Regions from separate parts of the Phyllobacterium zundukense genome, predicted to be linked through region 2. Evidence: riboswitches for the same ligand, from Rfam matches in the RefSeq annotation. Region 2 holds a riboswitch; each other region holds the start of a gene.
What was found. A riboswitch is a leader RNA that binds a small molecule or an ion and turns the genes downstream of it on or off. The one in region 2 is predicted to bind thiamine pyrophosphate.

Region 1 (3,277 bases), 910 kb from region 2:
CGAGGCAAGCATGGGTAAGGAAAACGATTGCAAGTTCTCGTCCGTGACAACAATGTTGAACAGGCCCTGCGGGTCCTGAAGAAGAAGATGCAGCGGGAAGGTCTTTTCCGCGAAATGAAGGCGCGCCAGGCATTCGAAAAGCCGTCCGAGCGCCGCGTCCGTGAAAAGGCTGAAGCCGTAAGCCGTGCCCGCAAGGCTGCACGCAAGCAGGCACAGCGCGAAGGCCTGTTGCCCGGTCCGAAGAAAAAGGAACGGGTTGCCCGTCCGAACGGCAGCACTGGCGGCGATTTCAACCGATAAATCCATGACCGGCCCGACCGGTCATTTGTAAACGCGACAGAACCCGCACGGCCTCTGCTGTAGCGGGTTTCGTTTTGCTCAAATCAGGCTGAATTCTTAAAAGCCTCCAGTCGTTTGCTTTTGAGCGAGAACAGAATATCCGGTTTCCAAAAAGTGCCTTCTTGTGCAGTGCGGCAAAGCCTTCCTATTCATAGGCGACAAGATTCACGCCTTATGGAGACGCGGCAATGGCACTCAAGCTCAACATCATCATCGCCAGCACACGGCCGGGCCGCGGAGGCCCCGCAGTTGCAAAATGGTTTAATGAATTTGCCAGGCAAGATGGCCGGTTTGACCCTGTTCTGGTCGATCTTGCCGAGATCAATCTGCCGATCTTTGACGAACCCAATCATCCTCGCCTGAAAAAGTACGAACACGCGCATACAAGGAAATGGAGCGAGATTGTCGATTCGGGTGATGCCTATGTTTTTGTTACGCCGGAATATGATTATTTCGCCCCGCCGCCGCTGACCAATGCGATGATCTATCTCTGGCAGGAGTGGAACTACAAGCCTGCCGGTTTTGTCAGCTATGGCGGCGTCTCGGGCGGCTTGCGCTCGGTCGAATCAGTCAAGGGACTGATGGCCGGATTGCGCATGGTTCCCATTCCGGAAGGCGTTCCGGTACATTCCTACCAGCAATACATCAACGATGAAGGCGTATTCCAGCCAAGTGAAAGCATCGTGACAAGCGCAACGAACATGCTCGGCGAGCTAACCAAATGGGCTGGCGCGTTGAAACAGCTTCGCGCAGCATAGAACATACACCCGCTTGACAACGAAGTCGCGAGCGGGTCAGTTAGGGTTATTCACCAGGGGAGTCCCGACAAGGGGCTGAGATACTGCTGGCTTTGCAGCGCAGTGACCCGTTGAACCTGATCCAGTTCATACTGGCGTAGGGACGGTGCAAAAGTCTTCGCGAGTCGTGCTCCGGCACAATATCGTCTGTATTCAGACTCGCGAACTCCTTTCATCCTTCCGGCACAGAACTGGGTTTCCACGCAAATAAACTGCAAAGGAACCTGATGATGACCGCAATGACCCCAACTGTTTCTGCCCCGACCGTCTCGACCGGCTCCCTGCCGGCGTCGACCAAAACATACAAGACCGGACGCATTCATCCCGATATTCGCGTGCCCATGCGCGAAATCGCTGTTCATCCGACTGCCGGCGAACCCAATGTCACGGTTTACGATTCCTCCGGCCCTTATACCGACCCTTCCGCTGCGATCGATATCGCCAAGGGTCTTCCACGTATCCGCGAGCGCTGGCTCGCCGCGCAGGGCGACACCCGTTCCTATGAAGGGCGTCACATCATCCCCGCGGACAATGGTTTCGCCACGGGCGAGCGGCTGACGCCGGAATTTCCCATCCGCAATCAGCCGCTGAAGGCAGTGGGTACCAAGGCCGTCACCCAGCTTGCCTATGCGCGAGCCGGAATCATCACACCGGAAATGGAATATGTGGGAATAAGGGAAAATCTCGGCCGCGTGGCAGCCAGAACGGCAGCTGTGCGCGATGGCGAATCATTTGGCGCCGCCATTCCGGATTATGTGACCCCGGAATTCGTTCGCGAGGAGATCGCCCGGGGCAGGGCAATCATACCAGCCAATATCAACCATCCAGAACTTGAGCCGATGATTATCGGTCGCAACTTCCTGGTCAAGATCAACGCCAATATCGGCAATTCCGCGGTCACTTCCTCGATGGCAGAGGAGGTTGAGAAGATGGTATGGGCGACGCGCTGGGGTGCGGACACGGTGATGGACCTCTCCACTGGGCGCAACATTCATAATATTCGCGAATGGATCATCCGCAATTCGCCTGTGCCGATCGGGACGGTGCCGCTGTATCAGGCGCTGGAGAAGGTTGGCGGCATCGCCGAGGACCTCACATGGGAGGTTTATCGCGATACGCTGATCGAACAGGCCGAGCAGGGTGTGGACTATTTCACCATTCATGCCGGTGTGCGGCTGCACTATATCCCGCTGACGGTGAATCGCGTGACAGGTATCGTATCGCGTGGTGGGTCGATCATGGCGAAGTGGTGCCTGCATCACCACCGCGAGAGTTTCCTTTACGAACATTTCGCGGAAATCTGCGATATCTGCCGCGTCTACGACGTGAGCTTTTCCCTGGGTGACGGCCTTCGGCCGGGCTCGATCGCCGATGCCAATGACGCGGCGCAATTTGCCGAACTCGAAACGCTCGGTGAACTTACGCAGATCGCCTGGGCCAAGGACTGCCAGGTGATGATCGAGGGGCCAGGTCACGTCCCGATGCACAAGATCAAGGAAAACATGGACAAGCAGGTTGCCGTTTGCGGCGAGGCGCCATTCTACACGCTCGGACCGCTCACCACGGATATTGCGCCAGGCTACGATCACATCACGTCGGGTATCGGCGCCGCGATGATCGGCTGGTTCGGTACGGCGATGCTCTGCTATGTGACGCCGAAGGAGCATCTTGGCCTGCCCAACCGCGACGACGTGAAAGTCGGCGTGATAACCTACAAGATTGCAGCTCATGCGGCGGATCTGGCCAAGGGGCATCCGGCGGCGAAACTGCGTGATGACGCCCTGTCGCGGGCACGCTTCGAGTTCCGTTGGGAAGACCAGTTCAATCTGTCGCTCGATCCCGAAACGGCGCGGCTCTATCACGATGAGACCCTGCCCAAGGAAGCACACAAGGTGGCGCATTTCTGCTCCATGTGCGGACCGAAATTCTGCTCCATGCGGATTTCCCATGACATCCGCGCCGAGGCGCAGAAGGAAGGCATGGCGGCCATGGCGGAGAAATTCCGCGAGGGCGGCGATCTCTACATGCCGCTCAACAGCGGGGCCTGACGTCGTGGACGTTCTGGTAAGGGGGGCCGGCGTTGCGGGCCTTGCCGTTGCCCATGAACTCATGTCGCGCGGGGCGCGCGTAACGGTACTTGA
Region 2 (3,277 bases):
GATTTCCACACACAGCATTCGATACTGTAAGGGATGAACCAAAAAAAAGTTCCATATTTTCCAAAGGCCAGCGCGCGCCCTCGATAAAAAGCCCCTGCAATGGCGTAAATGCAACAATGCTGAAGGGGGTTCCGTCGGCAAAATCGAAGTCATGGGAACCTGCAACCAGCGGGTGCGCCTCCTCGCTGCCACTGGAGAGAACGAGCTTTCGTCCTTCGGCCGCATAACGGGTCGCCATCGTCAAATGCAGGAGTGTGTGATCGGTGCGCGGACCGCCGAACGCACCGCAGAGGATGACTTCGGTGGCACCGAGCCGCCAGGCTTCATTCAGTGCCAGCTCACCATCGGTCATGTCCTTGGCTGCGGGGAAAACCGAACGGGGCACATCAGCGTACTGGGCATCGAGCTCAGGAGATGTCGAGTCAAAATCGCCAAGCCAGAGCTCCGGTGTGAGACCCAGCGCTTCGGCATGCGCAATACCCCCGTCTGCCGCCAGAACCCGGGCCCCGGCTACGAGCTGCCGGAGACGGTCGGTAACATGGACGATTCCGCCGAGAAGAATAACGAATTTGCTCATGAATCGCCCATAGCATGGGTAAGGTCAGCCGCATAGCTTTGATGGAGCGGGACCGAAACTATCCCGACGTGATCCTTGGAAAATTCAAGAGAGGGATCGTTTCGCGATGATCTTGCCGTGATCGAAAAGCGCCTCCCTCTCCGTCATCCTCGGGCTTGACCCGAGGACCCACGGTTGAGAAGGACTGAGATATCACGGCACGCAACGCATTCCAGCAAAGTGAAATTCCCAATGGCCGTTTGCGTTGACGGTTTCGTTCCCTGGATCGCGTCGGGATGGTGGATAAATTCTCGCCCCTTTGCCATGGGTCCTCGGGTCAAGCCCGAGGATGACGGAGAGGGAGGCACCTGCATTGTTGGAGAAGAAAGGTGCCGGTCGAACCTTGCACGATCCCACCGCTTTCAAATATTCCCGCCAACTTATCCAACACCCTCCAACCTCAGCTATTCTAACTCGGTCCTTTCCACGGGGAACTGCTTCCGGAGCCGTTCGAAGCGGGGAGAGGATCGGCGCCTCCGATGGCGGGTAACGGATGACCCGCTGTCCGGGGAAGTTGCGTCCAAGGGTTCCCCTGCCGGTACTAGGACCGGTGCGTGCTGGACGAGCACTGTGAGGGGCGGTGGGTCAGGTAAGGGCTACGAGCCCGGCCGCTGCCGTCGCGACGCGGAACGGATGCGATAGAAAAACGCCGGACGGGCGGTCTTCGGATCGCATATCACTACCAAAAGACGCGCTTCGACGACCGCCCGTCTTTCCCACCAACTCAATGGCCAGACGCAAAGGCGGGCGTGGCAAAGGAGGCGTATATCGTTAGACAGCAAGGTAACCCTGCTTGCGCCGCTGCAGCTTTATCTTTAATGTTTGCAACGCTCTAACGGGGTGCCTGTCCAACTGAGACAGGCTGAGAGGCTTTGGGAGAAATCCTGCCAACCCGCGGAACCTGATCCGGTTTGTACCGGCGGAGGGATTAGACGCGGCAGGAAAAGCCGGCGCATCAATCCTTTTGAATTGTAACCATAGGAGACGCCGATGCGGCCGTTCAATACACTTGTGAAATCAGCAATTCTGGTTGGCGCGCTGGCGCTCGGCCTGACAGCCCCGGCAAAGGCCGACGGCAAGCTAACCGTCTATACCTATGAAAGTTTCACCGCAGAGTGGGGTCCAGGTCCGAAAGTCAAGGACGCTTTCGAGAAGCAGTGCAGCTGCACCGTCGAGTTCGTGGCAGTCACCGATGGCGTTGCGCTGCTTAACCGGCTGAAACTTGAGGGGGCGTCGACAAAGGCCGATATCGTTCTCGGCCTCGACACGAACCTGACCTATGAGGCCAGCCAAACCGGTCTCTTTGCACCGCATGGCATCGACACCAGTGCGATCGCCATTCCTGGAGGTTACAAGGACGATACATTCGTTCCCTATGACTATGGTTATTTCGCCGTCATCTATGACACCGAAAAACTGAAAAATCCGCCCACGAGTCTGAAAGAACTGGTCGAAGGCGATCCGAAACAGAAGATCGTCATCGAAGACCCGCGCACCTCGACACCCGGTCTCGGCCTGCTGCTCTGGGTGAAATCGGTCTATGGCGACAAGGCTGGCGAAGCCTGGGGCAAGCTGAAGGACCGCGTGTTGACGGTAACGCCCGGCTGGTCGGAAGCCTATGGCCTGTTCACCAAGGGTGAAGCGCCATTTGTTCTCTCCTACACCACTTCGCCCGCCTATCATCTGATTGCGGAGAAGACTGAACGCTACAAGGCTGCCGCATTTAAAGAGGGTCATTATCTGCAGGTGGAAGTAGCCGCGCAAACAGTGAACGGCGCAAAAAATCCGCTGTCGGCGCAGTTCCTGGCGTTCATCACCAGCACCGCATTCCAGGATGCGATCCCGGAAAACAACTGGATGTTCCCGGCCGCCAAGACAAGCGCGCCGCTCAATCCGGCTTTTGAAACGCTGGTAAAACCGGAAAAGACATTAATCTTTTCGCCGGAGGAAGTCTCAAGGAACCGCAAGGCCTGGATCGATGAATGGCTGTCTGCCATGAGCCTGTAACGCTGTGATATCCGCCCGCTCACCGAAACCCCTGGCGGGGGCCCTCGCCCTCGCATTCCTGGCCGTGCTCGCGGGCGGCGCGTTGCTCAGTCTTGCAATGGAAGCATTGCGTGGCAGCACGGAAGGTTTCGCCGCCTTCGACAGTTATTTGTGGAGGATCGCGCGCTTCACACTGCTGCAGGCGATCCTTTCCATGCTGCTCTCGGTGGCCTTTGCCATTCCGCTTGCCCGCGCGCTGCACGCGCATCCGGATTTCCCCGGACGCGCGATGATCCTGCGGCTCTTCGCTCTGCCGCTGGCCCTGCCCGCACTTGTCGCGGTCCTCGGCATCACCAGCATTTATGGTCGCAACGGTCTGCTCGCTGCAGCTTTCCGTGGCCTCGGCCTCGATGTCATTCCCAATATATATGGCCTGACCGGCATTCTCATCGCCCATGTGTTTTTCAATCTGCCGCTGGCGGCACGTCTCATCCTTTCGAGCCTTGATTCCATTCCCGAAGATTACTGGAAACTCTCGTCGCAGCTGGGTATGCGAGGTTGGGCACGGTTCCGGTTGATCGAATGGCCAGTGATCCTGCGCAACCTCTCCGGCATTTCGGGCCTGATCTTCATGCTGTGCATCACCTCCTTCACCATCGTCCTCACGCTTGGCGG
Region 3 (3,277 bases), 820 kb from region 2:
TCCCTGCCCCACTCTGAGATCATCGGCAGCGGCCATCGCCGCCGTCAGATACGCCTTCGCTTGCCCCACCGCCCCGCGCAAATCCGCGCCCTTCGCCAGCCCGGCAGCAATCGCCGCTGCCAGCGTGCAGCCTGTGCCATGATCATGATTGGTCGCGATGCGCGGGCTCGACAAGCGATGCACTGTCTCGCCATCAAATAACAGATCGGTGCTCAATTCGCCCTTCGCATGACCGCCCTTGATCAGCACAGCCGCAGGGCCAAGTGCCAGCAACCGCTCCGCCTGCCGTGCCATTTGCGCTTCGTCTGCCGCGATGGCTTCGCCCGTCAGCAAAGCCGCTTCAGGCAGGTTGGGCGTCAGCACCAGTGCATGCGGCAGTAGTCGCTGCCGCAAAGCTTCAATCGCCTCCGGTTGCAGCAGGCGGTCGCCCGACGTCGCCACCATCACCGGATCGAGCACGGCCCTTCGACCCCAATGCTCGAGCGCCCCTGCTATGGTCTCGATTGTCTCGACCGTCGAAACCATGCCGATCTTGATCGCCTGCACGTCGATATCCGACAGCACCGCGTCGATCTGGGCGCGGATAATGCCGGGTGACAAATTCTCGATGGCGGTAACCCCGCGCGTGTTCTGTGCGGTGATGGCGGTGAGCACGCTCGTGCCATAGACGCCGAGCGCCGAGAAGGTCTTCAGATCCGCCTGGATTCCCGCCCCACCGCCGCTGTCGGACCCGGCAATGGTCATGGCAATGGCGGTCGGGGCGATTGCGGTCATGCCCGCTCCTTGAGCGATGCATCGACCACGGCGCGCAAGGCAGCGGCTGCGCCTTGCGGATCGGCCTGGCGGAAGATCGCCGAAATGACCGCGACACCGTCCGCTCCGGCAGCAATGGCAGGCGGCGTCCGCTCAAGGTCTATGCCGGCGATAGCGCCAATCGGCAGGCTTGGTTTCACCCTGCGGATGATCGGCGCCAGGCGGCTGAAGCCGTCGAAGCCGATCGGACCGTCGGGATTATGCTTGGCCGGTGTCTCGAACAGACCGCCAATGCAGGCATAGTCGATATCGCCCTGGATGGCTGCCTGCGCGTCGGCTTCGTTTTTAACGGTCAGGCCAATGATCGCACCCGGTCCAAGCAAGGCACGGGCATCGCCGACAGTCATATCCTCGCGGCCGATATGCACACCCTCGACCCCAGCAGCCAGCGCCACGTCGATGCGGTCATTGATGACCAGCGTCACACCCGTGCCCTTCAGCGCCGCATGGATTGCCCGCGCCCGCTCGACCATCGAGCGCGTCGGTGAATTCTTGTCGCGGTACTGGATGATCGTGGCGCCGCCACGGGCGGCTGCAAGTGCAAGCTCGCCCAGATCCTTGTCGCCGCCGATCGCGTCGACATCGACGATGGCATTCAGCCGGAAATCTACTTTTGGTCGCACAGTCTGGACTCCATCGTGAACAGGTTGGAGATCCGGATATGTGCGAAGACAAGGCAGAGGGCGTGAAGAATGCTCAATTCCCGTTCCTACGCCGGCATAACCCGGATCAGGTTCAAGGGTCCAGCTCGACGCTATCTCAGCACTGTACAGTGCCCCCCTCGGAATGAAGTCATGATGGAGCGGCGCAAGATCAAAGTCAATTGCGCCGCTCGGTTGATCAGTGTGTCAGACGGACAAGTTCGCCATCGACGGATTTGCAGGCCGATGTCACGGTGTAGAAGACGTCCTGTTTCGCCCAACCACCTCCGTCTTCCCAAGCATGCTTATGAGTTCCGCCGTCACAGCTGAAAATGTCCGTGAGGGGTGGCGTTGACTGAGGGGGAAGCTGTTTCCCGTCGACAAAGAGATAATGTACCGTGTCCTTATTGTTTGTCGTATACGTCCTGTTGTAACTGGTCTTCTTCGCGTCAACTACACATTTAACAATCGTTTTCGATGCGTCGGGATTGCGATATCCTATATCACAGCCGTCTTCCTTGACTTGCATTTTCAAATAGACGCTGTCGTAATCTGAAAGCGTGATCGTTGTCATCTGATCCTTTGTCGGAACGGTTGTACCGGTGCCTCTTCCACTCTCAAAGCTGTGATCTGTGGGTTGATACACAACCGTTCCAACAGTGGTCTCAACGCCGTTTTTTACGGCAACAACGGTGACGCGCTTGAACCAGTGACCGTAGATATTATCGACCTTGATTGTAGCACTGCTTGGCTTCAGGGGTGCCAATGCCTGCGCATTGACACCAACCGCCATCGTGTCCTGATTGAGGATACGCATGAACGTTGTTTGAGTCTGCCCAGCGAGACTGACGGTTATTCGCTGGTTCGCAGCGCTGAAATTGACTGTGACTGCACCGTATTTGGCCATCCCGAGATTTGCCTTCAGATAAGCCCTTGCGCGATCTTCGGCAGCTTGCTTGTTTGCACCGGTAAATACTGACGCACCAGCTAGCGCCGCCGCATCGGCAGCATCCTGCAACGTGGCCCGTTCATTGGTCGCGACGCTGTAGTCGACAGCAAGCCCGGTCATCCCCATGATCGGCACGAGCATCAATGCGAATGTAAGGGCCGTGGCCCCGCTGCGGTCTTTCAGGAAATCTCGAAAACGCTTCATGTCCCACTCCAGTCGTTGAGTGGAACAATTGATTTCCTGGAGTAAATGCCCGCTTAGGAAATTCGTTCAGATTTTCACGATCGGGGTGCCGAGACGCGATTTCCGCGGATTCATTACCGAAATGGTAAAAATCATATGAAAGTTTCTGCCCTAGAGCGCTGCGTCCGGCCGGACAAACCCCTGGCTCGCCACCAGCAGGTTTCGCGTGTACTCCTGCGTCACCTTGCGCTTGGCCAGCTCCGATGCTGTCAGACGCTCCACCTCTGCACCATTCTGCATCACCATCAAGCGGTCGCACATATGGGTGACGACGGCCAGATCATGGCTGACCATGACGAATGTCAGCTTGCGGTCGCGCCGAATTTGCTCAAGCAGGTTCAAGACCTCCGCCTGGACCGAGGCATCGAGCGCCGAGGTCGGTTCGTCCAGAAGCAGGATCGACGGCTCCAGGATCAGAGCGCGGGCGATGGCAACGCGCTGGCGCTGGCCGCCGGAGAGCTGGTGCGAATAGCGGAAGCGAAAACTCGATCCGAGCCCCACTTCATCCAGTGCGCGCAGGATGCGCTTTTCGATGTCGCCGAAGCCATGGATGACCAGCGGCTCCAGCAACAGCCGGTCCACTGTCTGGCGCGGGTGCAGCGAACCATAAGGATCCTGGAACACCATCTGC

Region 1: linked by a shared signal. The riboswitch ahead of thiC (phosphomethylpyrimidine synthase ThiC) and the one ahead of thiB (thiamine ABC transporter substrate binding subunit) in region 2 are both predicted to bind thiamine pyrophosphate.
Region 3: linked by a shared signal. The riboswitch ahead of thiE (thiamine phosphate synthase) and the one ahead of thiB (thiamine ABC transporter substrate binding subunit) in region 2 are both predicted to bind thiamine pyrophosphate.

The regions. Positions count from the first base shown of each region.
Region 1 is NZ_CP017940.1:1,087,051-1,090,327, forward strand. It holds gene rpsU (30S ribosomal protein S21) at 28-300, shown strand; gene BLM14_RS05270 (NADPH-dependent FMN reductase) at 528-1,097, shown strand; TPP riboswitch at 1,143-1,258, shown strand; gene thiC (phosphomethylpyrimidine synthase ThiC) at 1,367-3,184, shown strand; gene thiO (glycine oxidase ThiO) at 3,189-3,277, shown strand, end outside.
Region 2 is NZ_CP017940.1:173,067-176,343, reverse strand. It holds gene BLM14_RS00845 (thiamine diphosphokinase) at 1-577, opposite strand, end outside; TPP riboswitch at 1,443-1,561, shown strand; gene thiB (thiamine ABC transporter substrate binding subunit) at 1,607-2,623, shown strand; gene thiP (thiamine/thiamine pyrophosphate ABC transporter permease) at 2,628-3,277, shown strand, end outside.
Region 3 is NZ_CP017940.1:3,304,907-3,308,183, forward strand. It holds gene thiD (bifunctional hydroxymethylpyrimidine kinase/phosphomethylpyrimidine kinase) at 1-774, opposite strand, end outside; gene thiE (thiamine phosphate synthase) at 771-1,436, opposite strand; TPP riboswitch at 1,503-1,605, opposite strand; gene BLM14_RS16625 (TadE/TadG family type IV pilus assembly protein) at 1,654-2,607, opposite strand; gene BLM14_RS16630 (ABC transporter ATP-binding protein) at 2,758-3,277, opposite strand, start outside.